2 regions of the Mesorhizobium sp. P2_F7 genome follow, and region 1 is predicted to be linked to the other one. Evidence: predicted binding sites of a transcription regulator. Region 1 holds the regulator's gene; the other holds the start of a gene.
The links. The regulator LexA, encoded in region 1, represses DNA repair genes until DNA is damaged. The targets are predictions, from matches to a motif close to TGTTCNNNNTGTGTTCNG.
Positions count from the first base shown of each region.

Region 2: the regulator LexA is predicted to act here: its motif matches at 13,616-13,633, upstream of AC1DZ8_RS04855 (DNA recombination protein RmuC).

Region 1 covers NZ_JBFUFA010000004.1:709,756-724,814, reverse strand. The annotation lists gene kynU (kynureninase) at 1-317, opposite strand, end outside; gene AC1DZ8_RS17680 (GntR family transcriptional regulator) at 485-1,264, shown strand; gene lexA (transcriptional repressor LexA) at 1,471-2,238, shown strand; gene AC1DZ8_RS17670 (ComEC/Rec2 family competence protein) at 2,232-4,688, opposite strand; gene gltX (glutamate--tRNA ligase) at 4,812-6,236, shown strand; gene gltA (citrate synthase) at 6,418-7,749, shown strand; gene lpxB (lipid-A-disaccharide synthase) at 7,805-8,983, opposite strand; gene AC1DZ8_RS17650 (LpxI family protein) at 8,973-9,875, opposite strand; gene lpxA (acyl-ACP--UDP-N-acetylglucosamine O-acyltransferase) at 9,862-10,695, opposite strand; gene fabZ (3-hydroxyacyl-ACP dehydratase FabZ) at 10,711-11,163, opposite strand; gene lpxD (UDP-3-O-(3-hydroxymyristoyl)glucosamine N-acyltransferase) at 11,165-12,223, opposite strand; gene bamA (outer membrane protein assembly factor BamA) at 12,299-14,671, opposite strand; gene rseP (RIP metalloprotease RseP) at 14,889-15,059, opposite strand, start outside.
Region 2 covers NZ_JBFUFA010000001.1:1,039,762-1,054,820, reverse strand. The annotation lists gene AC1DZ8_RS04925 (class I adenylate-forming enzyme family protein) at 1-1,080, opposite strand, end outside; gene AC1DZ8_RS04920 (thioesterase domain-containing protein) at 1,081-2,133, opposite strand; gene AC1DZ8_RS04915 (inositol monophosphatase family protein) at 2,235-3,053, opposite strand; gene AC1DZ8_RS04910 (LLM class flavin-dependent oxidoreductase) at 3,116-4,114, opposite strand; gene AC1DZ8_RS04905 (arylamine N-acetyltransferase family protein) at 4,120-4,947, opposite strand; gene AC1DZ8_RS04900 (AI-2E family transporter) at 5,017-6,189, opposite strand; gene AC1DZ8_RS04895 (LLM class flavin-dependent oxidoreductase) at 6,302-7,363, opposite strand; gene AC1DZ8_RS04890 (DUF6481 family protein) at 7,608-8,036, shown strand; gene sugE (quaternary ammonium compound efflux SMR transporter SugE) at 8,116-8,430, opposite strand; gene AC1DZ8_RS04880 (hypothetical protein) at 8,627-8,752, opposite strand; gene AC1DZ8_RS04875 (transglutaminase-like domain-containing protein) at 8,966-9,775, shown strand; gene AC1DZ8_RS04870 (cation diffusion facilitator family transporter) at 9,891-10,844, shown strand; gene AC1DZ8_RS04865 (GFA family protein) at 11,047-11,451, shown strand; gene AC1DZ8_RS04860 (class I SAM-dependent methyltransferase) at 11,530-12,336, shown strand; gene AC1DZ8_RS04855 (DNA recombination protein RmuC) at 12,333-13,583, opposite strand; gene def (peptide deformylase) at 13,687-14,217, shown strand; gene fmt (methionyl-tRNA formyltransferase) at 14,222-15,059, shown strand, end outside.

The sequences.
Region 1 (15,059 bases):
TTGTAGATGTTGATCGAGGTCGTGTCGCAGACCACCGTCTGCCCCTCAGCCGCGCCGATCAGTCGTCCGAGCTGATCGCCGAGTTCCACCGGCATGTTGAACCAGCCGGCAGTGTTCCAGGCGCGAATGAGATCCTGCGCCCATTCCTGCGTGGCGGCCTGCTGCAATTCGCTGAAGACGGCCGGTGACGCGGCACCCAGCGAATTGCCGTCGAGATAGATCACGCCCTGCGGCAAGACAAAGCGTTCACGCATGGAACGCAGCGGATCGGCGGCATCCATCGCTTCGATTGCAGCGAGATCGGGTGTCATGCTCATGATCCGGCGCTCCTCCATGAACAACAGCATTCGGCGGAGCCTGTCCGCCCAAACATGCCGGCGATCTTGAGGGGTCCTCCTGGAGCTGTCAAACATTATATATAATTTACGTGATGGAAGGCTTTGATATATAATCATCAGCCGAGCAATCTGACTGATGGGTCACGATATTGAATGACGAGCAGTCCTCGAAAACGGAAACGGCCTATCGGCTGCTCAGGCGCGATATTCTTGCGACCCGGCTGGCGCCTGCTGCGCCGTTGAAGCTGAGCACGCTGAGCGGCATCTATGGCATCGGCTGGACGCCGCTGCGCGAGGCACTGTCACGACTGGAAGCCGAACGGCTTGTGACCGCCATCAGCAACCGTGGGTTTGCGGTCGCTCCCGTGTCCCGAGCCGAGCTCGAAGACCTGACGCGTGCGCGATTGGTGGTCGAACTGCCCTTGCTGGTGGAATCGATCGAAAAGGGCGACCGTCAATGGGAAGACACGGTCGTTGCCGCCCACTACCGCCTCTCACGCTGCGGGTCCGTTCTCGATGATCCCTCGGATGAGGCCGTCGATGCGTGGTACGAAAAACATGATGCCTTCCACGCGGCACTGCTCAGTGCCGCGACATCCAGCTGGCTGCTGCGTTTCAACGCGACGATCTCCGATCAACTGCATCGCCACCACCGCTTTCTCGGCCTGGCCCCGACGCTGCGCGCGGCCGCCGGCCGCGAGGACGGACACCAGAAGGCCATGGAGGCGCTGCGCGACGCCGTGGCGATCGAACACCACACCGCACTGATGGAAGCAGCCCTTGACCGCGACACTGAGGGCGCAAAAACGCTGATGAGCGTTCACATCGGCTACACGCTGCAAGTCTATGCCCAGAGTGAACCGGGCGCGGCGACGGATGCGGCGCAGCCCCGCCCGAAAAAGCGGCAGCGATCTGGCAAGGCATGAATTGGCCCGATGGCCCAGGCTACCGGCGTTTCACCCCGTTGCCGGCAAACCAGCGCGGGCGCCGATCGCGGTGCGGAACGTTACGCTGAACAAAACGTCAACGCATTCATTAAACTTTAAAAGGTTGCGGAACACAACTGGAACAGATAGTGTTTGTTCTGGGTTTGTTTTTTCCGATTCTGGTTTCAGAACCCGTGGGGGCCGCGATGCTGACGCGCAAGCAACATGAACTTCTGATGTTCATCCATGAACGCCTGAAGGAGAGCGGAATCCCGCCGTCTTTCGATGAGATGAAGGAAGCGCTCGACCTCGCGTCCAAGTCCGGCATTCACCGCCTGATCACGGCGCTTGAGGAGCGCGGTTTCATTCGCCGGCTGCCGAACCGGGCGCGCGCACTGGAAGTGCTGCGGCTGCCCGACTCGATCGCACCCGGCCTCAATGCGGCGAAGAAGTTCTCGCCAAGCGTCATCCAGGGCAGTCTCGGACAAGGCGGTTCTGGCCAGGGCGGTGTGGGGCAAAGCGGTCTCGGCCGTCAGATCAAGCCGGCCTCATCGTCGCGTTCGATGTCGGCCGGCAATGACGACGCGGTTTCCGCGGTGTCCATCCCGGTGATGGGCCGCATCGCCGCAGGCGTGCCGATCGACGCCATCCAGCACCAGACCCATTCGATCTCGGTGCCGCCGGACATGATCATGGGCGGCGAACATTACGCGCTCGAGGTCAAGGGCGACTCGATGATCGAGGCCGGCATTTTCGACGGCGACACGGTCATCATCCGCAATGCCGACACCGCCAGCCCCGGCGAGATCATCGTGGCGTTGGTCGACGAAGAGGAAGCGACGCTGAAACGCTTTCGCCGCAAGGGCGCCTCCATCGCGCTGGAAGCCGCAAACCCGGCCTATGAAACCCGCATCTTCGGGCCAGACAGGGTCAAGGTGCAGGGCAAGCTTGTCGGGCTGATCCGGCGCTACTGAGCCGGCTTAGTTTTGTACTTTTCGCGCTCCTTGTAGGGTGGCAGGCCGCGTGCTTCGCGTGAGAAGCGGCGTTGCTCGTGCCAGGGACGATAGGGCTTGTCGACGGCGAAACGTATGGCTGGCGTTGTCGCGGCCGATTGCGGATCGAAGAAGACGGCGGCACTGCCGTCGCGGGCAAGCTGCTTCTTGGTCACGACCAGCACCAGCGGGTCGCGACACGGATTGTAGGCGGTGGCGTCCTCAATGACGATCAGGCTCGCGAAAGCGCAGGCCGGTCGGGCTGTCTTGCGGTCTTTTGCCAGCGCGATGATGGCTCCGGCCGGGTGCCGGGCAATGCAGAGATCACCTGTGCAGTAGAAGGGCGAGCCGGGCGGCAGGTCGAGCGGATCGAGATCGAACCGCGTATCCGTTGCCTCGAAAATCTCAGGCGGGATAATGGTTTCCGCCCTTAGCGCGCGTTTCCAGTTGTCAGTGGTGAATTCGTTGGAGCGTTCGCGATTGAGGGCTAGCTCGCCGCCTCCGATCGGCACGGCCACCAGATGCGCATCCTCGGAGATGAGCACATCGGGCGTGCGTACCTGCGGCACCGTCAACAGGCCAGCCAGCGCGAAAGGCACGGCCGCCAGCCGAAGCCATGTGGTGGCCATGGTGGCGATGACGAGGGCGACGGCCACCAGCAGCACCGAGCGGATGGAGATCAACCCGACGGCATCGACCGGCGAACGCTCTGAAATCCAGGCGGAGATGGCGATCATCGCTGCCAGACCCTTGCCCATCACATAGAGGAACGGCCCATCGGCGCCGAATGGCATCGCCAGCGCGCTGAGGACGGCAAAGGGCATGACGATTAACGATACAATCGGCATCACGGCCAGATTGGCGAGCAGACTGAGCGGTGACACGCGCTGGAAATGCCAGATGGCAAACAGCGCCGTGGCACTTCCAGCGATAATCGAGGTCATGGCGAGGCCGCCCATGGCCAGCAGGACTTTTCGCGACAGGAAGCTGACGAAAGAGCGCCTCGCAGGCGGCGTTCTCACCCTGTCGGCGCGGTAGTCGGCCCAGCCGGCATAGGCGCCGACCAGGGCGGCGGTGGCCGCAAACGACATCTGAAAGCTTGGGCCGACCACCTCATGCGGCGACACCAGGATGACGGCGATGGCCGAGATCGCCAGGTTGCGCATGGTGAGTGCTGCGCGATCGAACAGCACCGCGACCAGCATGACCGCCAGCATGATGAAGCTGCGCTCGGCGGCAACCACGATGCCTGAAATGACGAGGTAGGCGGCGATGGAGACAAGCGCTGCGGCGGCGGCATATTTCTTGACCGGCCGACGCGAGGAGAAATCAGGAAACAACGCGAAGGCGCCGCGCAGCAACGCCATGATGGTGCCGGCAACCAGCGCCATGTGCAGGCCGGAAATGGAGATGATGTGGTAGATGCCGGTGCGCCGCATCGCCTCGTTGACCTCGTCCGGAATGCCGGCGCGCACGCCGACGATCAGCGCTGCGGCAATCTCGCCTTCGGCGCCACCGATCTTGCTCCTGATGTGGTCGGCTATGTTTTCGCGGGCGTTCTCAATGGCCGAAGAGAGGCGTGCGGTCAGCGGCGGCGGTCCCTGCGCGGCGATGGTTTTGGGATTGCCGAGAAAGAAGCCGCTGCCGCCGATGCCGGTGAAATAGCTGTCGAAGGAGAAATCGTAGCTCTCCGGCCGCACCGGACCGGTTGGCGGCAGCAGCCTGGCATAGCCGGTGATCAGGGAGCCGGCGGTCATATCAGCGGGAACGGTGCGTGCCGAGAGCCTGACCCGTTCCGGCGCGTACCGCAGCTTGGGGTAAGCGGTGGAAATCACGTCGAGCGTCAACCTGACGCGCCCGTTTTCCATCTCCTCGAGACTGACGACGCGGCCGGTCAACCGTGTTTGAATCTCGGCGCCGAGCATCTGCGTGCCGGCGCGCCAGGTCTCGACCTTGGCGGCGACGACGCCAAGCGCGCACAGCATGGCAGCCATAAGACACAGATGCGTCCTCGGCCGCGACCGGGTGACGGCAGCACAACATGCCATGAGCAGCACGATGGCGATTGGCTGGGCAAAGCCGGGCTCGTCGGGCAGCGAGAAATAGACAATGACGCCGGCCGCCAGGAAAACCGGCACCAGCAGGAAGGCAACGCCGCGGTCGAGTTCGGTGCCGGCGGCCACGGCAACGCTGCGGCGGATTGCGGGCCATGACGAACGGCGCAGCAGCCGACGCAAACGGACGGTAGGTGCGAACGCGGTGACCGGCACCGGCGCGGCGCCATCCCGTGGCAAAGCCACGATGCCGGGCTGCAGTTCGGGCAGCGCAACCGGCATCGGCTCGGCATAGGGAACATCGGCAAACAACGAGCGTTCGCTGACGCCTGCCTCTGCGCCCTCGCCCTCCTTCGCGCCCCGGCCTCGTTCAGCCATCGGGTCTGCCCCTTGCGCCACAGACCCCCTATGCTACATGAACGCGCAAAGCGCGAAAGTCCGCGCGATCACGCCCCCGCTTTCTAGCCTTGCCCGAGAATTGCCATGTCCAACAAAATTGCCATGTCCAACAGGGCGGTCACCCGTTTTGCCCCCTCGCCCACCGGCTACCTGCATATCGGTGGCGCGCGCACCGCGCTGTTCAACTGGCTGTACGCCAAGCACACCGACGGCACGATGCTTCTGCGCATCGAGGACACCGATCGCGAGCGTTCCACCGAAGCGGCAACCCAGGCCATTCTCGATGGGCTGACCTGGCTCGGCCTGTCCTGGGATGGCGGTGCCGTGTCGCAGTTCGAGCGTGCGCCGCGCCACCGCGAGGTGGCGGAGGAACTGGTGCGCCTGGGCAAGGCCTATTACGCCTACGAGACACCGGCCGAGCTTGAGGCGATGCGCGAAGCGGCGCGCGCCAAGAGCCTGCCGCCGCGCTACAACGGCGCGTGGCGCAACCGTGACGCCTCCGAGGCGCCCGCCGGCGTCAGGGGCGCTATCCGCATCAAAGCCCCGGCCGAGGGCGAGACCGTGGTGCATGACCGCGTGCAGGGCGAGGTGCGCTTCCCCAACAAGGATCTCGACGATTTCATCATCCTGCGTTCGGATGGTGTGCCGACCTACATGCATGCCGTCGTCGTCGACGACCACGACATGGGCGTCACCCACATCATTCGCGGCGACGACCATCTGACCAATGCCGCGCGCCAGACGGTGATCTACAACGCCATGGGCTGGGAGGTGCCGTCCATGTCGCACATCCCGCTGATCCATGGCGCCGACGGCGCCAAATTGTCGAAGCGGCATGGCGCCCTCGGCGTCGAGGCCTATCGCGCCATGGGTTATCTGCCCGAGGCGCTGCTCAACTATCTGGCACGCCTTGGCTGGAGCCATGGCGACGACGAGGTGATGTCGATCAAGGACATGATCGCATGGTTCGACATTGGCGACGTCAACAAGGGCGCGGCGCGCTTCGACTTCGCCAAGCTCGATGCGCTGAACGGCGTGCATATGCGCAAGATGGACGACGTCCAGTTGCTCGACATCTTCGTCGCCACGCTTCCCTACCTCGAAGGCGGCCCGGCGCTGGCTGCCCGCCTCGACGACACCAGGAAGGCGCAGCTGCTGGCCGCGTTGCCTGGCCTGAAGGAACGCGCCAAGACACTGGTGGAGCTGGCCGATGGCGCCGGCTTCCTGTTCGTCGAGCGGCCGCTGCCAGTCGACGAGAAGGCGGCAGGCCTGCTCAATGCCGATGCGCGCGCGATCCTGCGCGGCGCGCATGCGGCTTTGCAGACAGTTTCGGGCGGGTGGACGGCCGCTGCGGCGGAAGCCGCGGTGCGCGCGTTCGCGACGGCCGGCGGCCACAAGCTTGGCGCGGTGGCCCAACCGCTGAGAGCAGCCCTTACCGGCCGCAGCACCTCGCCCGGCGTATTCGACGTGCTTGCCGTGCTCGGCCGCGAGGAAAGCCTGGCGCGGATTGCGGATCAAATCGATTAGGAGCGAACTGGCCCAAGAAGATTGGCATTGAAAGGCGCGTTTCGCAGTGCAACATTAGGCCTTGGCCCAATCTGGCACGCACCTCCCAAAATGCGGTGGCGAGTTCGCGCATTCCGGTGATTTCGACGTGTCGTTTGCAGGAATTGCCTTGCCGGCATGAGGAACATGAAGGAGTTTGAGAATGAGCGAAGCTGCGACAAAACTGGAAACCGGCAGCAAGACGACGCACCCGTCGACTGCCACGCTCGAACTGGCCGGCAAGACGCACGAATTCAAGGTGCGAAGCGGCTCGGTCGGGCCTGACGTCATCGACATCGGCGCGCTTTACAGCACCACCGGCGCCTTCACCTACGATCCCGGCTTCACCTCGACGGCAAGCTGCGAGTCGGCGATCACCTTCATCGACGGCGATGCCGGCATCCTGCTGCACCGCGGCTATCCCATCGACCAGTTGGCCGAGCATGGCGACTTCCTCGAAGTCTGCTACCTGCTGCTCTACGGCGAACTGCCGACCAAGGCGCAGAAGGACGATTTCGACTACCGGGTGACGCGCCACACCATGGTGCACGAGCAGATGTCGCGCTTCTTCACCGGCTTCCGCCGCGACGCGCATCCAATGGCGGTGATGTGCGGCGTGGTCGGCGCGCTGTCGGCCTTCTATCACGACTCCACCGACATTTCGGACCCGTATCAGCGCATGGTCGCCTCGATGCGGCTGATCGCCAAGATGCCGACCATCGCGGCCATGGCCTACAAATACCATATCGGCCAGCCCTTCATTTACCCGAAGAACGAGCTGAACTTCGCCGCCAACTTCCTGCATATGTGCTTTGCGGTGCCGTGCGAGGAATACAAGATCAATCCGGTGCTGGCGCGCGCCATGGAGCGCATCTTCATCCTGCATGCCGACCACGAGCAGAACGCCTCGACCTCGACGGTGCGCCTCGCCGGCTCGTCGGGCGCCAACCCGTTCGCCTGCATTGCCGCCGGCATCGCCTGCCTGTGGGGTCCGGCGCATGGCGGCGCCAACGAGGCCGCGCTCAACATGCTGGGCGAGATCGGCCATGTCGATCACATCCCGGAATTCATCGCCCGCGCCAAGGACAAGAACGATCCGTTCCGGCTGATGGGCTTTGGCCACCGCGTCTACAAGAACTACGATCCTCGTGCGAAAATCATGCAGAAGACGGCGCATGAGGTGCTGGGCGAACTCGGCATCAAGGACGATCCGCTGCTCGACATCGCCATGGAGCTGGAAAAGATCGCGCTGACCGATTCCTACTTCATCGAGAAGAAGCTCTATCCGAACGTCGATTTCTATTCCGGCATCACGCTGAAGGCGCTGGGCTTCCCCACCACCATGTTCACCGTGCTGTTCGCGGTCGCCCGCACCGTCGGCTGGATCGCGCAGTGGAAAGAGATGATCGAGGATCCGCACCAGAAGATCGGCCGCCCGCGCCAGCTCTACACCGGCGCCCCGGAACGCGACTATGTGCCGATCGCGAAAAGATAGGGAATAGTGAGTAGGCAGTAGGCAATAGATACAAAGCCCTACTGCCTACTGCCGCCTAAGCCCTATTCGCTCTCCCGATGTGCCGAAGAACGACATCCGCCGCGATATCGCCGGAGGGCCTGTCGGTCGCCATGCGCCTGGCAACCTCGGCAAAGCCGTCCTTTTGCCAGGTTCGGTAGGCAGTGTCTGAAAACAAGGCCTCGAGCTGCCGCGCCAGATAGCGTGGCCGCACATACTGGTTGTAGTGCTCCGGCACGATCGCCTGGTCGGCGATCAGATTGGGCAAGGCGGCACTCCACACCGTGACCAGCCCCTGAACCATGCGCATCACCGGATCGAGCCTGTAGCAGGAGATCATCGGCACGCCCGACAACGCCAGTTCGAGCGATACCGTTCCCGAAGCGATCAGCGCGGCATCGGCCTTGCCGAAGGCTTGCCATTTGCGCTCGGTATCGAGAATGATCTCAGGCTTTTCATCCCAGCGCGCGACCGATGTTTTGACCAGGTCGGCGACATGCGGCACCGTGGGCAACAGCAGGCGCAAGCGGTGTCCGCGCGCGCGCAGCGCGGAGATCGTCTGGCCGAACGGATCGATAAGCCGGCTTACCTCGCCGCGCCGCGATCCGGGCAGGACAAGCAGTGTCTTGACGCGGTCCGCCGAGAGATCGCGCGGCTGGCCTTGCGCCCTTGCCGCGCCGAGCACACCCGGATCATGCGTGAGGCGGTGTCCGACATAGGTTCCGGGCGGACCGCCGAGGCGGCTCAGCTCCTTCACCTCGAAAGGCAGGATGCACAGTATGTGATCGACATAGGGCTTCATCGCCACTGCCCTGCCCGGCCGCCATGCCCAGACACTCGGGCAGACATAGTGGACGATCGGGATGGACGGATCGGCGGCGCGGACCTTTTTGGCCACGCGCAGCGAAAAATCCGGACTGTCGATGGTGATGAGACAGTCGGGTTTCTCAGCGGAGACCGCACCAGCCGTCTGGCTGATGCGCCGCATCAGGCCCGGCAGGTCGCGCAGGATGGCGCTGAGCCCCATCAGCGCGATCTCGGCCCCGTCGAACAGCGGCACCAGCCCGAGCGCCTGCAGATGCCGCCCGCCAATGCCGACCAGCCTGATATCGCGCCCGGTCATGCGCTTCAGCGACTGCACGATGTCGGCGCCCAACAAATCGCCGGACTCTTCGCCGGCGACGATGGCGATCTTCAGCGGCTTCTCAGCTGCCATGGCCAGGCTCCACGGCCGGCAGGCCATATACGAACAGCCCAAGCGCATTGGCGCGCGCGAGAACGACGGGGCCTTCGAGGATCAGCGAACGGCCGGCCTCGACGGCAATGCCGGCAAGCCCGGCGGCGTGTGCGGCCTCGACCGTCTGCGGACCGATAGACGGCAGATCGGCGCGCAGTTCCTGGCCGGGCTTGGCGCACTTGACCAGGACACCGCGTGTCTTGCCGGCGAGCCTGCCATGGCCGCGCAGCTGCTGCGTCCGCTCGAGCAGTCCGTGGGTGCCTTCGACGCCTTCCAGGGCAATAGCGCGGCCACCGATGGCGATGGCCGCCTGACCGATGTCGAGCGCGCCGATGGCTTTTGCCGCCTTGTGTGCCGCTTCGATGTCGCGCCAGTCCGATTTTCGCGGCACCGCCTTGGTCAGCGGCCCTTCGGCCGCGACAAGCCGGGGCACGACCTCATGCGCGCCGACAACTTTGACGCCGCGGGCTTCCAGGCCGCGGGTCAATATCTTCAGCAGGCCGTCGTCGCCGCGCGCAAGCGCCATGGCAACCGAGGGTATCAGCGCCAGCAGGCCAAGGCTCGGGCGCATGTCGACCAGCCGCGGCCTGCGCCTGATCTCGCCGGCAAGCACAAGATGGGTGATCCGCAGCCGCCTCAGCAACGCAACCAGCGAGCCGATATCTTCCAGGCCGAGGCTTTCATGATCGTAGACGGTGAGCTCGGTCTGACGGTCGGCCTGCCCTTCGACCAGGATGATGACGGGCGGATGTCCGGCCTCTGCCAGGCCGGCAGCAACTTCGACCGGCAGGCTGCCGCCGCCGGCAATGATGCCGACCCTGGCGTCCGGCGCGAGATCGAGGCCCGTTGAGCCGGCCTCAGTCTTCGTCATCGGCATCGTCGCCGGCGCCACCTTTAAGCGACGGGACGGCAAAATGCCGCTTGCCGCGACTGGCGATGAAATCGATGATTTTCATGGCGGTCGGCGACGAGGCGAACTCGGCCTTGGCGAATTCGATGTTTTCGCCGACGGTGCGAGAGCGGTCGAAGATCGTCTTGTAAGCCTTGCGCAGCACCTGGATTTCGGCGCGCGGCAGGCCGGAGCGCTTCAGGCCGATGATGTTGAGGCCGCGCAGGCTGGCACGGTTGCCAACGGCAATGGCGTAAGGGATGACATCGCCGACAAAAGCCGAGCAACCGCCGAGAAAGGCGTTGTCGCCAACACGCACGAACTGATGAACGGCACTGAGACCGCCAATATAGACGTTGTCACCGATCTCGCAGTGTCCGCCGAGCGTCGCGCCATTGGCGAAGGTGGCGTTTTTGCCGACGACGCAGTCATGAGCAATGTGGGCATAGGCAAGGAAATTGCCATTGTCGCCGACGGTCGTCTCGCCACGGCTGGAATCGGTGCCGAGGTGCATGGTCACGCCTTCGCGGATCGTGCAGTTCTGGCCGATAACCAATGTGGTGCGGCCGCCCTTGTGCTTGGTGTTTTGTGGTGGCCCGCCCAGTATCGCCATCGGATAGACCTTGGTCCCGGCGCCGATTGTGGTCGCACCCAGCACCGAGACATGGCTGACCAGTTCGACCCGGTCGCCGATCACAGCGTCAGCGCCGACATAGCAGAAAGGCCCTATCGAAGCGCCTTCACCGATTTGGGCACCGGACTCGATAACGGCCGAGGGATGGATTGAAGTCTGTATTTTCATGAGCATGTCGAACCGTCAGCCGGTAACCATCATTGCCGAGATCTCGGCTTCGGCGGCCTTTGCGCCCTCCACCATGGCCTCGCAGGCAAATTTGAGCAGGTTGCCGCGCATCTTGATTTTCTTGACGTGGATCTTCAACTGATCGCCCGGGATGACCGGTTTGCGGAATTTCGCATTGTCGATGGTCAGGAAATAGACCAGCGACGGCTTTTCCGTGTTCAGGTTGCGGATGCAGATCGCGCCGGCCGTCTGTGCCATGGCCTCGACGATCAACACGCCCGGCATCACCGGCTGGTCCGGGAAATGACCCTGGAAATGCGGCTCATTGATGGTCACGTTCTTGATGCCGATGGCCGAGTCGTTGCCATCGATCTCGACGATTCGATCGATCATCAGGAAGGGATAGCGATGCGGCAAAAGCTTCATCAACCCCAGTATATCGACCGCTTCGAGCGTCGCCGGCACCATCTCAGTTACTTCCCCCCTCGCCTTGCTTGCGCGTCCTGGCGAGCTTGCGCAGCATGGCGATCTCTCGCATGGCTTCCGCCATCGGCTGCGCCGGATAGCCTCCCCAGATCTCGCCTGCCGGCACGTTGCTCATGAACCCGCTTCTCGCCGCAAGCTTGGCCCCCGATCCTATGGTCAAATGATCGGCAAGACCAACGCCGCCGCCCATGGTGACACCGTCGCCGACGACGACGGAGCCCGAGATACCCGAAAGCCCGGCTATAATGCAATTGCGGCCGATGCGAACGTTATGGGCGATCTGCACCAGATTGTCGATCTTGGTGCCCTGGCCGATGACCGTATCCGACATGGCGCCGCGATCGACTGTCGTGTTCGAGCCGATTTCAACATCGTCCTGGATGATGACGCGGCCGATCTGCGGCACGCGCTCGGGCCCCTTGGCACCGCCGACGAAGCCGAACCCGTCCTGGCCGATGCGGGCGCCACCATGGATGATGACGCGGTTGCCGATCAGCGCATACTGGACGCTCACGCCTGGCCCAATATAGCCGTCGCGGCCGATCTGGCAGGAGGGGCCGATAACGGCGTGGGGCGCAATGACGGTTCCGCTGCCGATGGAAGCGTGTGGGCCGATGACCGCTCCAGCCTCGATGATCGCGCCGGCCTCGACATGCGCCGAGGCATCGACATGAGCCTGCGGCGAGACCCCGGTTTCGCTGGTCATCGGTCCCGGCGTGGCAGCCGTCGGGAACAGCAGCCGGCCGACCATGGCGAAAGCCTGTTGCGGCCGAGGATGGACCAGAACCGCAATGCCGGCCGGCGCCTTGGCGGCGAATTCGGTGGGACAAAGCACGGCCGCCGCCTTCAGCGACTGCATCAGCGCGAAATTGCGCTTGCCGTCGACGAAGACGAGCGCACCCTCGCCGCCTTCATTGGCGGGCGCCAACGCATCGATCGATATGTGGGCAAGGTCGGAATCGACAAGCGACGCGCCGGTCAGATTCGCGACTTCGCCAGCCGTATACCGGCGTGAGGGCGCGAAGAACACCGGATCGGTCATTCCAGAAGCAATATCCAGCTAGGTCGGATCAGTTCTTCCGGACCACAACGGCCCGGAAGCATCGTTACCCGCGCATTAGAAGCGGCTCGACATGCCGAAGTTGAATTCCTGCACGTCGTCGGTCGACTCTTTCTTGACCGGGATCGCGTAGTCGATGCGGATCGGGCCGAAAGGCGACGACCACAACAAGCCGACACCAACCGAGGCGCGCAGCTTCAGGTCAGTTGAGGTTTGGGTGACACCAGCGGTGTCAATCTTGCTGCCATACAGTGTGGCGGCGTCTGCAAACACTGCGCCACGCAGACCGAAGCTTTCCGGAATGACCGGCACCGGGAACTGGGCTTCAGCCGACGCATTGAAATAGGTGGTGCCGCCGAGATGGTCACCCGTAGCGATGTCCGCAGGGCCGATGCCGCCATACTCGAAACCGCGGATCATGCGGTCGCTGCTCTGGAACTGATCGAAGATACGCAAGCCGTTATCGCCATAGCCCGCGATATGGCCGGCGCCACCCGAGATCAGGCCGACCAGATCCAGCTGTTCGGACAAGGTCTGGTAGACAGTGCCACGACCGGTAACCTTGACGAACTTGGCATCGCCACCAAGGCCGGCCACTTCCACGGTCGAGGTGGCGTAGATGCCTTCATGCGGGCTCTTCATGTCGTCGATGGTGTTGTAGACCAGCCCGAGGCTGACCGACGACTTGATCCATGGGCTTTCGTCAATTCCCTCGACGATCGCCGGAGATATCTTGCAGTCGGCGTCGGGAATGCCATCGTGAGGCGTGTCATCGCAACCGTCGTCGAGCTTGTACTTCTCCTGGGCGATATTGTACGCCAGCTGCGTCGAGATATTGTCGGTGATCGGCAGGCCGAAGCGGACGGTCGCGCCCAGCGTCTCGCTGTCGTATTTGCTGTAATTCCGGGTCTGCTGGAAGATGTCGAAGCCAGCAGCGATACGGCGTCCGAGGAAATAGGGCTCGGTGAAGGAGAGGCTGTAGTCGCGCGAATTCTTGCCGCCGCCGGCCGAAACCTTGATGTACTGGCCGCGACCGAGGAAGTTGCGCTCCGCGATCGATCCTTCGACGGACGGACCTGCGGTGTCGCCACCGGTCGAATAGCCGGCGCCGACCGAGAATTCGCCGGTCGACTTCTCGACCACGTCAACCACGAGCACGACCTGGTCAGGCTCGGAGCCGGGAACAGTCGAGATGTCGACTTTCTCAAAATAATCCAGCGCTTCCAGCCGCTTCTTCGCGCGCTGGATGAGGACCTGATTGAAGGCGTCGCCTTCGCTGACGTCGAACTCACGGCGAATGACATAGTCGCGCGTGCGATCGTTGCCGCGGATTTCGATGCGCTCGATATAGGCCTTCGTGCCCTGGTCGATCGTATAGACGACCGAAATGGTGTGGTTCTCGAAGTTACGGTCGCCGCGCGGCGTCACCTGGGCGAAGGCGTAGCCGGAACCCGCGACCTTCTCGGTCAGCGCGATGATGGTGTCCTCGACATCCTTGGCGTTGTAGACGTCGCCCTTGTGGGTCTGGACCACCGATTCCAGCGACTTCGAGTCGACTTCCGGAATGGTGCTCTCGACGCTGACGTCGCCGAACGTATAGCGGTCGCCTTCCTGCACGGTGATGGTAACCGTGTACTGGTTGGTCGTGTCGTCGAGCTCGCCGACAGCGGAGACCACCTGGAAGTCGGCATAGCCATGATTGTAGTAGAAGCGACGCAGCGTCTCCTGGTCGGCGCGCAGCTTGTCCTCGTCATAGACGTCGTCGCGCAGCACGAAGGACAGGAAGCTCGAGCGCTTGGTGGCAATGACGTCGGACAGACGACGGCTCGAATAGGCGCTGTTGCCAACGAAATTGACCGCGGCGATCTTGGTGCGGCCGCCTTCGTTGATGTTGAAGACGACGTTCACGCGGTTGTCGCCGAGATCCATGATCTGCGTCGTCACGGCGGCATCGTCACGGCCGATGCGCCTGTAAGCGGCCTTCACCGCCTCGACATCGGAATCCAGCGTTGCCTGCGAGAAGGTGCCGCGCGGCTTCAATTGCACAGCAATCGCCAGCGCATTGTCCTTGAGCTTCTTGTTGCCCTGGAACAGGACCTGGTTCACCACCTGATATTCAGCGACCTTGACCACCAGCGTCGAGCCGACCTGGTTGATCTGGACGTCCGAGAACAAACCGGTGCCGAACAGCGCCTTGACCGCATCGTCGACATCGGCGCTGGAAAACGCCTTGCCGGGCTTGATCGTGATGTAATTGCGGATGGTGTCGGCGTCGACACGCTGGTTGCCGCTGACCTCGACTCTCGAAACAACGGCCGCTTGTGCCGCAGATGTGGCAACGAACTGCACGGCGAGCGCGCCTGGCACAACCAGAGCGGCGGACATAGCCACCGCGGACGCGGCGCTCAAAAACTTGGATGCTGCCTTCATCGGGCTTTTGTACCTTTTCTCGAAGTCCCCACGGCGAGAAAACCGGACGTGCGGTAATTTCCCCTACCGTATTAACCGGATTTTCCCTACACGCAAGGCTTCTGGTTAATTTGTAATTACTTAACCTTGGTGCGTGGCTTTCGCGTCACTCATACCCCAGTGCATGGTAAACGGCGTCTCAACATTGCTGGGGCCGAAGCCGAATTTCTTCATGATTTCAGCACCCAAACAGATCGTTCCAGAAAACGAAGCCCATAAATCCCAGCACCAGAAAGAGGCCGGCCCGGTACCCCATTTCCATCATCCGTTCCGACACCGGACGCCGGAAGACGGCCTCGATTGCGTAGAACAGGAGATGGCCGCCGTCGAGGGGGGGAATCGGCAAAAG
Region 2 (15,059 bases), on a different contig from region 1:
CACCTTGGGGTCGACGAACGGCTTGTTGCCTGCCGACACCACCGCCGAAACCATGGTCGACGTCCAGGCCTTGATCAGGCCGCTCTCGCCCTTGCCAAGCACGCGCCCATCCGCATCGAGAATTTCGACACGCACATCGGCAAACGGACGCCCGGCGGTGCTGGGCTTGGCCAGCACGTCGGCGCCCGACAGCGTGGTGATGCCGCCGGTCAGGCTCGACGCATAGTTGATGCGATAGCCCGGCGAGAGATTGCGGTAGGCCGCCAGCTTGTCTTCGACGGTCGCCGGGCCGCCGATGCTGAAAAGCACCGCCAGGTCCGGCAGCAGCCGGGTCGAGCGTTCGCCCACTTCACGCACCAGTCTCGAAATGACGGGCGGCGGCAATGCCGAGCCGCTCGCCTGGAATGACAACAGGCCCTCGATCAGTTCGGACGGCGTGAACAGCGGCGGAAAGAAATTGATCGTCCCGCCATGGCGCAGATAGCTGAACACCTGGTGGCGCGTCGCCGAATAGGACATCACCATCGGGGTCAGCAGGCGCATCACCGTCCCGGTCAGTCCGCGCCGGTGCCCCGTCACGCGCCCGGCAAGCGCCTCATGCGACTGCAGATAGCCTTTCGGATCGCCGGTCGTACCGGACGAGAACATCAGGAAGGCCGGATTGCTGTCGTCGCCAACCGGGCCGGAACTAGGCTTGGGCGAGGCGTGCTTCCAATCCTGCTGGAAGGCGACGCCCGGATAGACATCATCACCGGGCGGGCTGCGGCTTTCGAGGATCAGCGTCAGGACGAAGTCGCGCGCAAACTGCGCCCGTTGGCTGCGCGGCGCACGAAAGTCGGCAATCGAAACCGTGGCGCCGAGCTTCCAGCAGGCGAGGATCGACAGCACCACGTCGATGTTGCCGATCATGGCCAGGCCGACGCGATCGCCGGAGCGGATACCGAGCGCGCTGAAATTGGCGGCGAGATGGTCGATCTGGGTCAGGGCCTGTGCATAGGTGATCTGGTCGCGGCCGCTGACCATTGCCACGCGGTCGCCATGGCCGGCGAAGGCAGCCACTACGTCGCGGCCAAAACCCATCTAGCGGACCGGCATTCCGGCCGGCGCGCGTCTGGCGTCGAGGAAGGCGATGATGGCGGCGTCGATCGCGTCCATGTTGGCGGCGCGGAACTCGTCATGCGTTCCCGGCATGACGACCGTTTCCACCCTCGTATTCTCGCTCGCCCAGCTCTTGTACTGCTCGACCGTGGTGGCGCTCCATTCTGAGCTGGCGATGACCAGTATGTCGCAAGGGTAGGAAGACGGTGAAAAACCCGCGGCAGCGCGCACCAGCATGCTCTTGAAGGCTTTCTGCCTGGTGTGGCGACCGAGCCTCGACTGCCCAAGCCCAATCGCCGCAAGACCATCGCGCAGCGCCCGCCAGTAGACGACCTTGCGGGTTATCTGGCGCCGCCTTTGCGCGGTCATGCGGTTGTCGGCCATCGGCTTCAGCCAGGCCGAACCCAATGGCGGCGGGTCGATCAGCAGCAAGGCCGGTCGCTCGCCGGTCGCCTCATGGGTCAGCCGCCCGACTTCGATCGCCAGCAGCCCGCCGAGGCAGATACCGCCGATGATGCGCGGATGCTGGCCGGTGGCCGAGCTCAAGCCGTCGAAATAGTTGGCGCTGATTTCCTCGACGCTGTCATAGGGCGTCTCGCCGGGCTCGAGGCCCATGCCGCGCACGGCGATGACCGAATAGCGCTGCTTCAGCGCCTTGCCGAAGCGGTTGGCAAACAGCGCCGAACCGGAAATGCCATGGATCATGGCGATCGGCTCCTGGCCGTGGCTGCCGGAAACCTGCACCGCCAGCCGCCGCGCCGGGTGCTCGGGCAGTTGCAATGCGATCAGTCTGCCGAATTCGCGCGGTGTCGGCGCTTCCAGCAGCACCGAGGTCTGCAGCTTCACGCCGAACCGGCTCTGCACCGCAAGGACAAGGGTTTCGGCGGCCAGCGAATCGCCGCCGAGGTCGAAGAAATTGTCATCGAGGCCGACCGAGGCCAGCTGCAATTCTTGCGCAAAGATGCCGGCAATCGCCTGTGCAGGCCCGCTGCCCAGTGCGGTTCGGCCTGGCCGGATGGTGTTATGCATATTCATCGGCAAGCCCTTGAACCGATGGAATCGCCGTTGCCGGCAACAAGGCATCCCCTGAATGCCTGTCCGCTTTTAACCTACAGCCTATGCGTTGAACAAGTAGCCTAGCCCTGCGCAGTACCGATAGGCGTGGGTCCGAAGGCCTGCGCGCACAGCGCCTGCAGCTTGGGAAAGACATTGATACCGCCGGCAATCACCTGCGTGCCGTGGGCAAGCACCGTCCTGGGGTCCGGCTTCAGCACCATGCCGCCGGCCTCTTCCACCAGCAGCATGCCGGCCAGGCAATCCCAGGCGTTCATGTGTTCCTCGACATAGCCGAGCAGCCGGCCGGAGGCCGCATAGGCCAGCATCAGCGCGCCCGATGCATTGCGGAAGAAGACGCCGCCTTCTGCCATGATCAGGCCGACGAGCACCGCGACATGCCTGGTCTCGGCACGATTCGACAGCCCGGTCCCGACAGATCCTTCGCCGAGACCGGCACCGATGCTGGCCTTGATCGGCCTGCCATTGACGAAGGCGCCGCCGCCGCGACGGCCGTGAAAAGTCTCGCCGGTCGATGGCTCGTGGATGACGCCGACGACCGCCTCGCCATCCTTGGCGCAGGCGATGACCACGCACCAGGCGGGAATACCGCGCACGAAATTCGCCGTGCCGTCGATCGGATCGATCACCCAGACATGGCCCGTCGATCCGGCAACCGCGGCATGTTCCTCGCCGATAATGCCATCCTGCGGATAGGCGGCGGCGATTGCCGCGCGAATGAACAGTTCCACCTCGCGGTCGCCATCGGAAACCAGGTCCTGATGGCCCTTGCTCTCGATGGTCAGGTTTTCGAGATCGCGAAAATATTTCAGCCCGAGTTCGCCGGCGCGGCGCGCCAGGTCGATTGCGAAATGCATGCGCTGGTCGAGATCATGGGTCACGGCAGGGCTCTTGGCTGAGGAGGGCGCCTGCCCTTAGCAGACGCGCATGTCAGGCAAAAGCGTCACGCGGCCTGCGACAGCGATTTATGCGCCTCGGCCAGGATCTCGAACGAGCGCACCCGTGCCATATGGTCGAAAATCTGCGCCGTCACCATCAGCTCGTCGGCGCCGGTGCGGCGCACGAAGGCGTCGATGCCTTGCCGGACGGTTTCGGGCGAACCGACGACGGCGCAGGACAGCGCCTGGCCAAGCATCGTCTTCGCCATAGGCTCCAACGTCTGGTCGTAGCCTTCGACGGGCGGCGGCAGGCGGCCTGGTCGTCCGGTGCGCAGGTTGACGAAGGCCTGCTGCAGCGAGGTGAACAGCAGTTTTGCCTCGGCGTCGGTCGGTGCGGCAAAGACGTTGAGACCGAGCATGACGTAGGGCTTGTCCAGCTGTTCGGACGGCTGGAAGCGCGAGCGGTAGATCTCCAGCGCATGGTCGAGTTCGGCCGGCGCGAAATGCGAAGCGAACGCATAGGGCAGGCCAAGCATGGCGGCGAGCTGCGCGCCATAAAGGCTGGAGCCGAGGATCCAGACCGGCACTTTCTGGCCTTCGCCGGGCACGGCATGGATGCGCTGGCCCTCTTCGGCTGGCTGGAAATAACCCATCAGCTCGACGACATCCTGGGGGAAATTGTCTGACGCTTCGAGGTTGCGGCGCAGCGCACGCGCCGTGCCCATGTCGGTGCCGGGCGCCCGGCCAAGGCCGAGATCGATGCGGCCGGGGTGCAGTGCCGCCAGCGTGCCGAACTGCTCGGCGATCACCAGCGGTGCATGGTTGGGCAGCATGATGCCGCCGGCGCCGACGCGGATCGTCTTGGTGCCGCCGGCGACATGGGCGATGACGACCGCGGTCGCCGCGCTGGCGATGCCGGGCATGTTGTGGTGCTCGGCCAGCCAGTAACGCTTGTAGCCGAGCCGCTCGGCATGGCGGGCAAGGTCGAGCGAATTGGCCAGCGACTGCGAGGCGTTGCTGCCTTCGACGATCGGCGACAGGTCAAGTACGGAAAGAGCGGTCATGGGCCTCAAGCCTTTACGATGTTCAGCTGCCGGACCTTGGTTTCGAAGGCGGCACGGTCGGGGATGATGATGTCGAGCTGGCTTTCCAGAATGTCGGCGAATTCCGCCGCTGTCGCGATCTCGCGCTGCTCGCTGCGGCCGCCGACATGATACGTCGAAAGCCTGGCGTTGCGCAGCGCATAGCGCCGGTCTGGCAAGGCGCGCGCCGCAACGACGGACGACAGGAAATGCGAGGTCGGATGGGTCGAGACGAAGTAATTGGCGACCGCATAATCGACCTCATAGGCCGGCTGCATGTCGAAGCGATAGAGTGTCGGCCAGTCGCCGCCGACATTGGCCTGCACCCGGAAATGATCTGAAGTCTCGATGATGCGGAATGTTTCGTGCGGGGTCTGTTGCTCGAGACCTGGCTCGAGCAACAAGGGTGCTGTCATCGTCAGGCCACCGAAGCCGACATCGGCTATGTAGGTCCTGCCGTCCAGCTCGATCCGCAACAGCATGTGGCTGCGCGCGGTGATGGCGTCCTCCGGCTGACCTCTCAGAACCCGCGCCGCGAGGCCGCGGACCTCAAATCCTAGCGTCTTCAGCGCATGCATGAGAATCAGATTGTGTTCGAAGCAGTAGCCGCCGCGGCGGCGAGTGAAGATCTTGTCCTGCAGCGAAGCGAGATCGAGCTTCACCGCAATGCCCAGCAAGGGATCCATGTTTTCGAAAGGGATCGCCTGCGGATGCTGCCGGTGCAATGCCTTCAACGTATCCAGCGACGCGTCCCGCGAGCCGGCATAACCGATGCGGGCGAAATAGGCGTCGAGATCGAAGGAAGCATCGTTCATGGGAAGGCACCGGGCATTGACCGGCCGGATATAGGCATCCGATGCGGGGGCCGCAAATAGGCCCGCCGGTTATGCCGCGGCCTTGTCGCCTTCCTCGGCAGCTTCGTCTTCCACCACGATTGCCGTCTGCTGCGCGGCGAGGAAGTTGCCGACATGGCTGAGGCCCTCGAAGTGATCGCAGAACACCTTGACGACGACCAACAGCGGCACCGCCATCAGCGCACCGACGAAACCCCACAGCCAGGACCAGAAGGCGATGGCGATGAAGATCGCCACGGCGTTGATCTCGAGGCGCCGGCCGACCACCATCGGCGTCACGAACTGGCCCTCGACGATGTCGCACAAAAGCACGAAGGCCGGCGCCAGCAGCGCGTAGGAGATCGAATCGAAGCTGATCAGCGCTATGATGTTGACCAGCACGATGGTCATCAGCGCGCCGACATAGGGCAGGAAATTGAGCAGCGCCGCCATCGCTCCCCAGACCAGCGGGTTGGGCATGCCGAGCCCCCACAGGCCGAGGCCGATCACCGTGCCGAGGCCGGCATTGATGACGGCGACGGTGAGCAGATAGTGCGAGATTTCGCGCTCGACGTCGTAGACGACACGCAGCGCCCGCTTCTTTTCGCTGAGCCTGGTGAAGGACTGGATGATCTTTTCGTAAAACATCGTGCCGGATGCCAGCAGGAACAGCGACAAAACGAAGATGATGGTGATCGAGGTGCCGGCCGAAAGGATGTTGTCCGCGGCCGACGACAGCATGCCGGACTGCGCCACCGTAACCTTCTGGACGTCGGGTTCCTGCGAGGTTTCGGTCAGCCCTTCCAGCTGATGCGCGATCTGCATCATCCTTTCGAAGGGGCGGCGGAACTGCGCCATCCGCTCGCTCAGCTGCTGGCCGATCGAGGAGGTGTTGTTGATGAGGTCGATGACCGGACCGCTGAGCAGATAGCCGGCAGTGGCAAAGATACAGACAGACAGCACCACCAGCAGCGTTGCCGACACCACTTCGGGCACGCCGCGCTTGCGGAGGAAGCGCACGATCGGCGTCAGGGTCAGCGTAAGCAGGAAGGCGAGGATGACCGGCATGAAGAAGGCGCGGGCGAAATAGAGCGCGTAGATAGCCATCAGGATGAAAATGCCGATGAGCAGCGAACGCATCAGATGCGTGTCCGCACGGGCAGTCAGGCGCGGATCGGTGCTTTCGGCAGCGCCTGCGCCCGAAGCTGTTTGTTCGGCTTTCATCATGCTCCCTCACGGGCAGCACAGCAATTGGGGCTGCCCGTCGACGGAAACGTCCAGTCGGCTTCAAGGTTCCAGCTAGCCCGCAGGCCGCCAAATGCGTGCCTGCGAGTTTTCAGGCGGCGGGGGCCGTCACCGCCGGTACGGCCTTCGCCGTTTCCTTGCGCACGATCGGCGCCACCTTGGTGCCGTAGAGTTCAATCGCCTTCATGATCTTGGCGTGCGGCATGGTGCCGATCGCCATCTGCAGCAGGAAGCGGTCGTTGTTGAAGATCTTGTGCTGGGCGACGATCTTTTCCGCCACAGCTTCAGGATTGCCGACGAACAGCGCGCCGTTCGGACCGCGCGACTGGTCGAAATGCGCCCGCGAGGTCGGCCCCCAGCCGCGCTCGCGGCCGATGCGGTTCATCACTTCAGCCTGCGGGCCGTAGAAATCGTCGGCCGCCTGTTCCGTGATCTCGGCGATGAAGCCGTGCACATTGATGCTGGTGGCGAGCCCCTTGGGGTCGGTGCCGGCCCGCTTGGCAGCCTCGCGATAAATGTCGAACAGCGGCGCGAAGCGCGCCGGCTCGCCGCCGATGATGGCCAGCGCCAGCGGCAGGCCGAGCACGCCGGCGCGCGCAGCCGATTGCGGCGTTCCGCCAATGGCGATCCAGATCGGCAGCTTCTCCTGAAAGGGGCGGGGGTAGACGCCGCGGTCGTTGATCGCCGCGCGCAGATTGCCGGACCAGGTGACTTTCACGCTGTCGCGAATGGCCAGGAGCAGGTCGAGCTTTTCGGCGAACAACTCGTCATAGTCTTCGAGATTGTAGCCGAACAGCGGGAAGGATTCGATGAACGAGCCGCGCCCGGCCATGATCTCGGCCCGGCCGCCAGACAGAAGGTCGAGCGTCGCGAACTGCTGGAAGACGCGCACCGGATCGTCCGAGGACAAAACGGTGACCGCGCTGGTTAGCTTGATGCGCTTGGTGCGTTCGGCGGCGGCGGCCAGCGCGACCACCGGTGCGGATGCGGCATAGTCGGGGCGGTGATGTTCGCCGAGACCAAAGACATCGAGGCCGACCTGGTCGGCCAGCTCTATCTCTTCGATCAGGTTGCGCAGACGCTCGTGCGGGCCGACAGCACCTGGGCCGGGCTCCGGGCTGACATCGGCAAAAGTATAGAGACCGAGTTCCATGATCTGTCATCCAATGGTTGGGTTTTGCGGCTAGAGGTAGCGACCGAACCGCCTCGCCGCCAGAGGGGCGGATGGTGAACAGTGCATGTCGGTTTCGGCCAGCTCTTGTTCGGCTTTGGTCGGCAAAAGCGCGTCTCCCGGCTGCAACAGCATAGAATTTCATGGCTGGCATACCGTTTTGGCGCTTGAACTCTCGGTTTTCGCGCGTATGTAAGCGTCGCGAATTGACTTCAGGGAAGTGGACTTGGCTATCTACAGGGAAAAAGACATTTTCGAGCGGCGCAATGCCGCGAACGAGGCAAAGAAGGCGCTTCTGGAGCGCTTCAAGTCAAAGCCGGCGGCAGATGATCCTGCAGTGCTGGCCAGGCAGGCCGAACGCAAGGCGATCCTTGAGGCGCGTGAGAAGCGCGAGGCCGAAAAGGCCAGGCTGAAGCAGGAAAAGCTGGCACGCGAAGCGGTCGAGAAGGCCGAGCGCGAGGCAGCAGCTGAAGCGGCGCGTATTGCGGCCGAAGAGGCAGCGCAGGCTGAAGCGAAGATCAAGGAAGCCGAAGAGAACGAGCGCATTGCCCGTTTGCTGGCCGACGAAGCCGAACGCAAGGCCAAGCGCGACGCACGCTATGCGGCGCGCAAGCAGCGCACCGGCCGGACGCCTCCGGGCTTCTCCGCCCGCTAACGCTCGATCGAACGGTCGGACATCAGGGTCGCCCTCCAGCGACCCTGAACGTATTTGTGCGCCGATTTGCTTGCTTTGCTTAGGCGGCGAGCTTCAGTCCCATAATGCCGCAGACGATGAGCGCGATGCAGCCGAGCCGGATCGCGGTCGCCGGCTCGCCCAGCAACCAGATGCCGAGCAGCGCCGTGCCGACCGTGCCGATACCGGTCCACACCGCATAGGCGGTGCCGACGGGCAGCGTCTTCAGCGCCAGACCGAGCAGGCCGAGGCTGACGATCATCGAGGCGACGGTAAGCACTGTCGGCAGCGGCTTCGAGAAGCCGTCGGTGTATTTGAGGCCGATCGCCCAGCCGATCTCGAATAGGCCGGCGAAAAACAGAAAAATCCACGACATCGGGATGCACTCCATTCCATGAGGATGGCGGGTCGTCCCGGCCGGTTTTCGGGGAAAGCGCGAGGTCGTCCTCGCCGCCTCGATATAGGCGGCCTCGCTTGCCCGATCAACAAAACACCGGCAGCATTGTTCATGCCGCCGGTGTCAAAATCTGCGCCGAAACGGTTTGCCCGGACTTCAATAGTCCAAGGTGGGCTTACTTTTCCTTGAGCCTCATCGCCTTGACGGGCGGCGCCTTGAGCGCCGGAGCCGCGGCGGGCTTCTTGGCGTCCTTCTTCGGCTTGCGGGCTTCCTTGCCCGCCTTCATCGCACCTTTAGCCATGATTCGGTCCTCCAATTGGTGGGACGTCAAGTGAAACAAGAGAAACGCCGGACTGCAAGAGGCTAGCCGCTTGTCGCCAGCGACAGCGGGCTGCTTTCAACCGGTTTCTAATTTGCTCGTAAACCATGCCGGTCCGTGCCATGGTTGTCTTCGCACTGCAGCATCGGCCATGCCTTCGCCCGGCGATGATCAGGCAGTCCGGTCAGGACGACAATGCGAATCCACATCGGCAGCGAGATGAGTTTCGATTTTCCGCAGGAAACGCCGCTGATCGCGATGCTCAACGTCCACTACTCCAGGGCATCCGATCTCGAGCGCCCGGATTTCCTGATCTCCAACCCGCCGGTGCCGATCCAGAGCTATCGCGACAGTTTCGGCAACTGGTGCAACCGTTTCGTCGCCCCGCCCGGCCGCTTCACCTTCGGCACCGATTCCGTGATCCGCGACCCCGGCACATTCGAGATGGGCGACCTGATGGCCTGGCAGCACGAGGTGCGCGACCTGCCGTCGGACACACTGCTGTTCCTGTTGCCCAGCCGCTTTTGCGAGAGCGATCTCCTGGCCAGCGAAGCCTGGCGGCTGTTCGGCAATACCCCGCTCGGCATTGCCCGCGTCCAGGCGGTCTGCGACTTCGTCCACAACCATATCGTCTTCAGCTACGGCAATGCGCGGCCGACGCGCACGGCGGCCGAGGCCTATCGCGAGCAAAGCGGTGTGTGCCGCGACTTTGCCCACCTCGCCGTTACCTTCTGCCGTGCGCTCAACATCCCGACGCGCTACTGCACCGGCTACATCAGCGACATCGGCCTCCCCAAACCCTGGGCGAGCATGGATTTTGCCGCCTGGATGGAGGTCTATCTCGGCGGCCGCTGGCATGTCTTCGATCCGCGCAACAATTCCCCGCGCATCGGCCGCATCCTGATCGCCTCCGGCCGCGATGCCGCCGACGTGCCGCTGACCCATATTTTTGGACCGGGCACGCTGGCCGGTTTCAAGGTATGGACGGACGAGATCGTCGAATAGGGCGTCTTTTCCGCTCAACCCTTCAAGAACCTGAACGACCGGGCGACTGGTGCGTTGTGGTGCCTGTAGAGCTTCGGCGGCAGGGCCGCTACATTGGGTGCCTGGGAGGGACAGCATGGCAGCGCATGGCGGGTCGAAGACGGTCATCTACGCGGCGCTCGCCGGCAATCTCGCCATTGCGCTGACCAAATTCGTCGCCGCCTTCTTCACCGGCAGTTCGGCCATGCTGTCGGAAGGCGTGCACTCGCTGGTCGACACCGGCAATGGCGGCCTGCTGCTCTACGGCATGCACCGCGCCGCCCGCCCGCCGGACCGCACGCATCCGCTCGGCCATGGCCGCGAGCTGTATTTCTGGAGTTTCATCGTCGCGCTGCTGGTCTTCGCGCTCGGCGCCGGCGTGTCGTTCTATGAAGGCGTCGTCCACATCATGGCGCCCGAGCCGGTCGCCAATCCCAAAATCAACTACATCGTTCTTGGCCTCTCGATGCTGTTCGAGGGCAGCTCCTGGTATGTGGCGCTGAAGGAGTTCCGCCGTGAGAAGGGCAAGCAGGGCTGGCTGCAAGCTGTGCAATCGAGCAAGGATCCGAGTGTCTACACCGTGCTGTTCGAGGACAGCGCCGCCCTGCTCGGCCTCGTCGTCGCCTTCGCCGGCATCCTGGCGGCCGAGGTCCTCGACATGCCCGAGCTCGACGGCGCCGCCTCCATCGGTATCGCGGTGATCCTCGGCGCCACCGCCATCTTCCTCGCGCGGGAAAGCAAGGGCCTGCTCATCGGCGAGCCGGCCTCGCCGGAAGTCCAGGCCAAGGTGCTGGCCATTGCCCAGCAGGACCCGGCGGTGCAACGGGCCAACGGCGTCCTCACCGTACACATGGGACCCGAAGAGATCGTCGCCGGCCTCAGCATCGAATTTGAGGACCATCTGACGGCGCCCGAGATCGAAGCCTGCGTCGAGCGCCTGGAGGCGCTTTTGAAGAAAGAAATGCCGGAGATCACCAGGCTGTTCGTCAAGCCGCAGACGACGGGAACCTGGGAACGGCGGCGCAAGGTGGTCGAAGCGGCGTCGGACTAGAGCAATTCCAGGAAAGGTGTGAGCGGTTTTCCCGGGAAAAGCGCGTAGCGCTTTCCCTTGGGAATTGCGCAAGAACAAAGAGATAGAGCGGTTCGCCGTTTCCGTGAAACGGTGAAACGCTCTAGCGCTGGACCAGAAGTCCGCCGTTGGCCCGGTCACCTTGTCCCGCTAAGATCAGGCCACGGATTTCGGAGGAGCAACCATGAAAATCGACGGTGGGTGTCATTGCGGCGCCATCACTTATGAAGCAGAGGTCGACCCGGAAAAGACCTCCATCTGTCATTGCACCGACTGCCAGCAACTGACCGGCACCGCGTTTCGGGTCACCGTTCCCGCGCCTGAGGATCACTACCGGATCACCAAGGGCACGCCGAAGCTCTATATCAAGACAGGATCGAGTGGCGCCAAGCGCGCCCAGGCCTTTTGCGGCGACTGCGGTTCGCATCTTTACGCAACGTCGGTTGGCGACGGCCCGAAGGTCTATGGGATCAGGGCGGGGACCGCGCGGCAACGCGAGGATCTGGTTCCGACCCAGCAGAAATGGCACCGATCGGCCCTGCACTGGCTTCCGGAATTCGAGGGCATAAGCATCGTGGAGGCGCAGTAGCACCTGCCTCCGGTTTAACGGGCCCAAACCCGACGATGATGTGCTAGGCTCACCATCAAACGGATGGCGGGGATAGCAATGTCGGAAACGGACAAGGTGTTTGCCGGCTCGATTCCGGAAAACTACGACCGTTACATGGTGCCGTTGATTTTCGAGCCGTTCGCCGCAGATATGGCACGACGGGCAGCGTCCTTGTCGCCCGGCGCCGTCCTGGAAGTCGCCGCAGGCACCGGGGTCGTCACCCGCGCATTGGCGCCAAAACTGTCGCCTGGCGTAAGCTATGTCGTGACCGATCTCAACCAGCCGATGATCGACTTTGCGGCTTCGCAGCAAGCTCCCGACAGCCGCATCCAATGGCGCCAGGCGGATGCCCTGGCGCTGCCGTTTGGGGACGCGACCTTCGATCTCGTTTGCTGTCAGTTCGGCGCGATGTTCTTTCCCGACCGCGCCGCCGGCTATCGTGAAGCAAGGCGCGTCCTAAAACCCGGAGGCCATTTCCTGTTCAACGTATGGGATCGCATCGAAGAGAATGTATTCGCCAATGATGTGACGAACGCTCTTGCGGAGATTTTTCCGGACGATCCGCCGCGCTTTCTAGCCCGCACGCCGCACGGCTACCATGACACGTCGCTCATCCGCCGCGAACTGGAAGATGCAGGTTTCTCCCGTGTGGCGATCGAGACGAGAGCCGAACAAAGCCGTGCCTCCTCGCCGCGCCTTCCGGCCGTTGCTTATTGCCAGGGAACTCCGCTTCGCAACGAAATCGAGGCCAGAGGAAAACTGGAAACCGCTACCGATCATGTCGCAGCCGCGATGACGGCGAGACACGGCAGCGGCGAGGTTGCCGCTAAGATTCAGGCACACGTAATCGTGGCTACGGTCTAATCGTCGCCTTCGACGACACGCAGCCTGAGCTGCCCCGTCTTGGAATCTGCCATCCGCACGCCGGGTTCGGCCTTGGCGGGTCCGCCGCGCGCTTCGGCTTCGCTTTCGCCAAACTCCAGCGCCTCGATCTTCTGGCCGCGCCGGGTCACTTTCGATGTCGACACCAGTATCTCGTCGATGTCCTTGGCCGACTGGCCGAAGTGCGTCTGCAGCCGGCGCACGCGTTCGTCGACGCGCGCGACATCCTCCATCAGCCGGATCACCTCGCCCTGGATCAGATGCGCCTGTTCGCGCATGCGGGCGTCCTTGAGGATGGCCTGGATGACCTGGATCGACAGCATCAGCAGCGACGGCGACACGATGATGACGCGAGCCCTGTGCGCCTTCTGGATGAGAGCGTCGAAATTCTCGTGGATTTCGGCAAACACCGATTCCGACGGCACGAACATGAAGGCGGTGTCCTGCGTCTCGCCCTGGATCAGGTATTTTTCCGCGATATCGCGGACATGGATTTCGATGTCACGGCGAAACGCCTGGGCCGCGACCTTCTGCAAGTCTGCGCCATCGGCGGCGCGGATGGCGTTCCAGGCCTCCAGCGGAAACTTGGCGTCGATGGCAAGCTGCGGCGCGCCGTTCGGCATCCTGATCAGGCAGTCCGGACGGCTGCCATTCGACAGCGTCGCCTGGAATTCATAGGCACCCATCGGCAGGCCGTCGGCGACGATCGCCTCCATGCGCGACTGGCCGAAGGCGCCGCGCGTCTGCTTGTTGGACAGGATCGCCTGCAGCTGCACGACCTGGCCGGCCAGCGACTGGATGTTGCCTTGCGCGGTGTCGATCACCGCCAGCCGTTCCTGCAATTTGGCCAGGCTTTCATGCGTCGATTTGGTCTGCTCGGTCATGGTCTGGCCGAGGCGGCCGGTCATGGCGTCGAGCCGCTGGCCGATCGACTGGTTGAGTTCGGCCTGCCTTGCGCCGAACACATCGGCGATGGCGCCCATGCGGCCCTGCATCTCCGCCTGGCTTTGCAGAATGCCAGCCATCCGCGCCTCGGCGTCGCGGGCGTGGTCGGCAGCTTCCGCCGCCGCGATGGTGCGCGCCCTGGCCGACCGCCACAGGGCGACCACCAGCGCCAGGAACAGGCCGAGAAACACGATCGCGCCGAAGGCCAGCGCATGGCCGAGCGTGATGGTTGTGGCGCCGAGCCGGGCGACAGGCTCGGAAAGGATGGAATTCAGGTCGTTCATCCCGCCAGCATAGCCGATTCGCCGGCCTGGCACAGATCAAAACGTGAACGGGCGCAAACCGCCCCGGTTGACGCTTTTCGCATGACGTCTTAGGTGAGACGCCATGTCGATCAAGCCGCTCATCATCCTTCCCGATCCCATCCTGCGCCAGGTTTCCAAACCGCTCGAACGCGTCGACGCGTCCGTGCGCAAACTGGCCGACAGTATGCTGGCGACCATGTATGACGCGCCGGGCATTGGGCTCGCCGCGATCCAGATCGGCGAGCCTGTGCGCATGCTGGTCATCGACCTCGCCAAGGAAGACGAGACGCCGGCGCCGCAAGTCTTCATCAATCCCGAAGTGCTCGAAAGCGCGGACGTGCGGTCGGTTTACGAGGAAGGCTGCCTGTCGATCCCCGACTATTACGCCGAGGTCGAGCGCCCGGCTTCGGTGCGGGTGAAATATCTCGACCGTGACGGCAAGCTGCAGGAGATCGAGGCCGAAGGCCTGATGGCAACCTGCCTGCAGCACGAGATCGACCACCTCAATGGCGTGTTGTTCATCGACCACATCTCGAAGCTTAAACGCGACATGGTGGTCAAGAAGTTCAAGAAGCTCGCCAAGGACAAGGCGCCGGGCAAGCTGGTGGGATAGGAAGATGCCGCTTCGCGTCATCTTCATGGGCACGCCGGAATTTTCGGTGCCGGTGCTGCGCGCGATCGCCGAGGCCGGACACGAGATGGCAGCCGTCTACACCCAGCCGCCGCGCGCCGCAGGCCGCCGTGGGCTGGAACTGACGCCGTCGCCGGTGCAGCGCGAGGCCGAGCGGCTTGATGTCGCGGTAAGCTCGCCGATTTCGCTGAAGAGCGAGGCCGAACAGGCCGCTTTCCGCGCCCTGCAGGCCGATGTCGCCATCGTCGTCGCTTATGGTTTGCTGTTGCCGAAAGCTATTCTGGAGGCTCCGCGGCTCGGCTGTATCAACGGCCATGCCTCGCTTTTGCCGCGATGGCGTGGTGCTGCTCCCATCCAGCGCGCCATCATGGCCGGCGATACTGAGACCGGCATGATGGTGATGCATATGGAAGAGGGGCTGGACACCGGCCCGGTGGCACTGGTTGAAAAATGCGCCATCGGACCCGATATGACGGCCGGCGATCTGCACGATCGCTTGATGAACATTGGCGCTACCCTGATGGTGGAAGCGCTGTCCCGATTGGAGACAAATACGCTGGCATCGGCCTTGCAGGCGACTGACGGGGTGACCTACGCCAGGAAAGTCGATAAATCGGAGACGCGTGTGGACTGGACGCGGCCGGCTGGCGAGGTCCACAATCACATTCGCGGCCTGTCGCCATTCCCTGGCGCCTGGTGCGAGGCCGACATTGGCGGCCGCACAGAACGGCTGAAACTGCTTCGCTCGACGCTTTCTGAAGGCACGCTTTCTGAAGGCATGGGCGAGTCGGGAGGAATTCTCGATGACCGGCTGACGGTCGCCT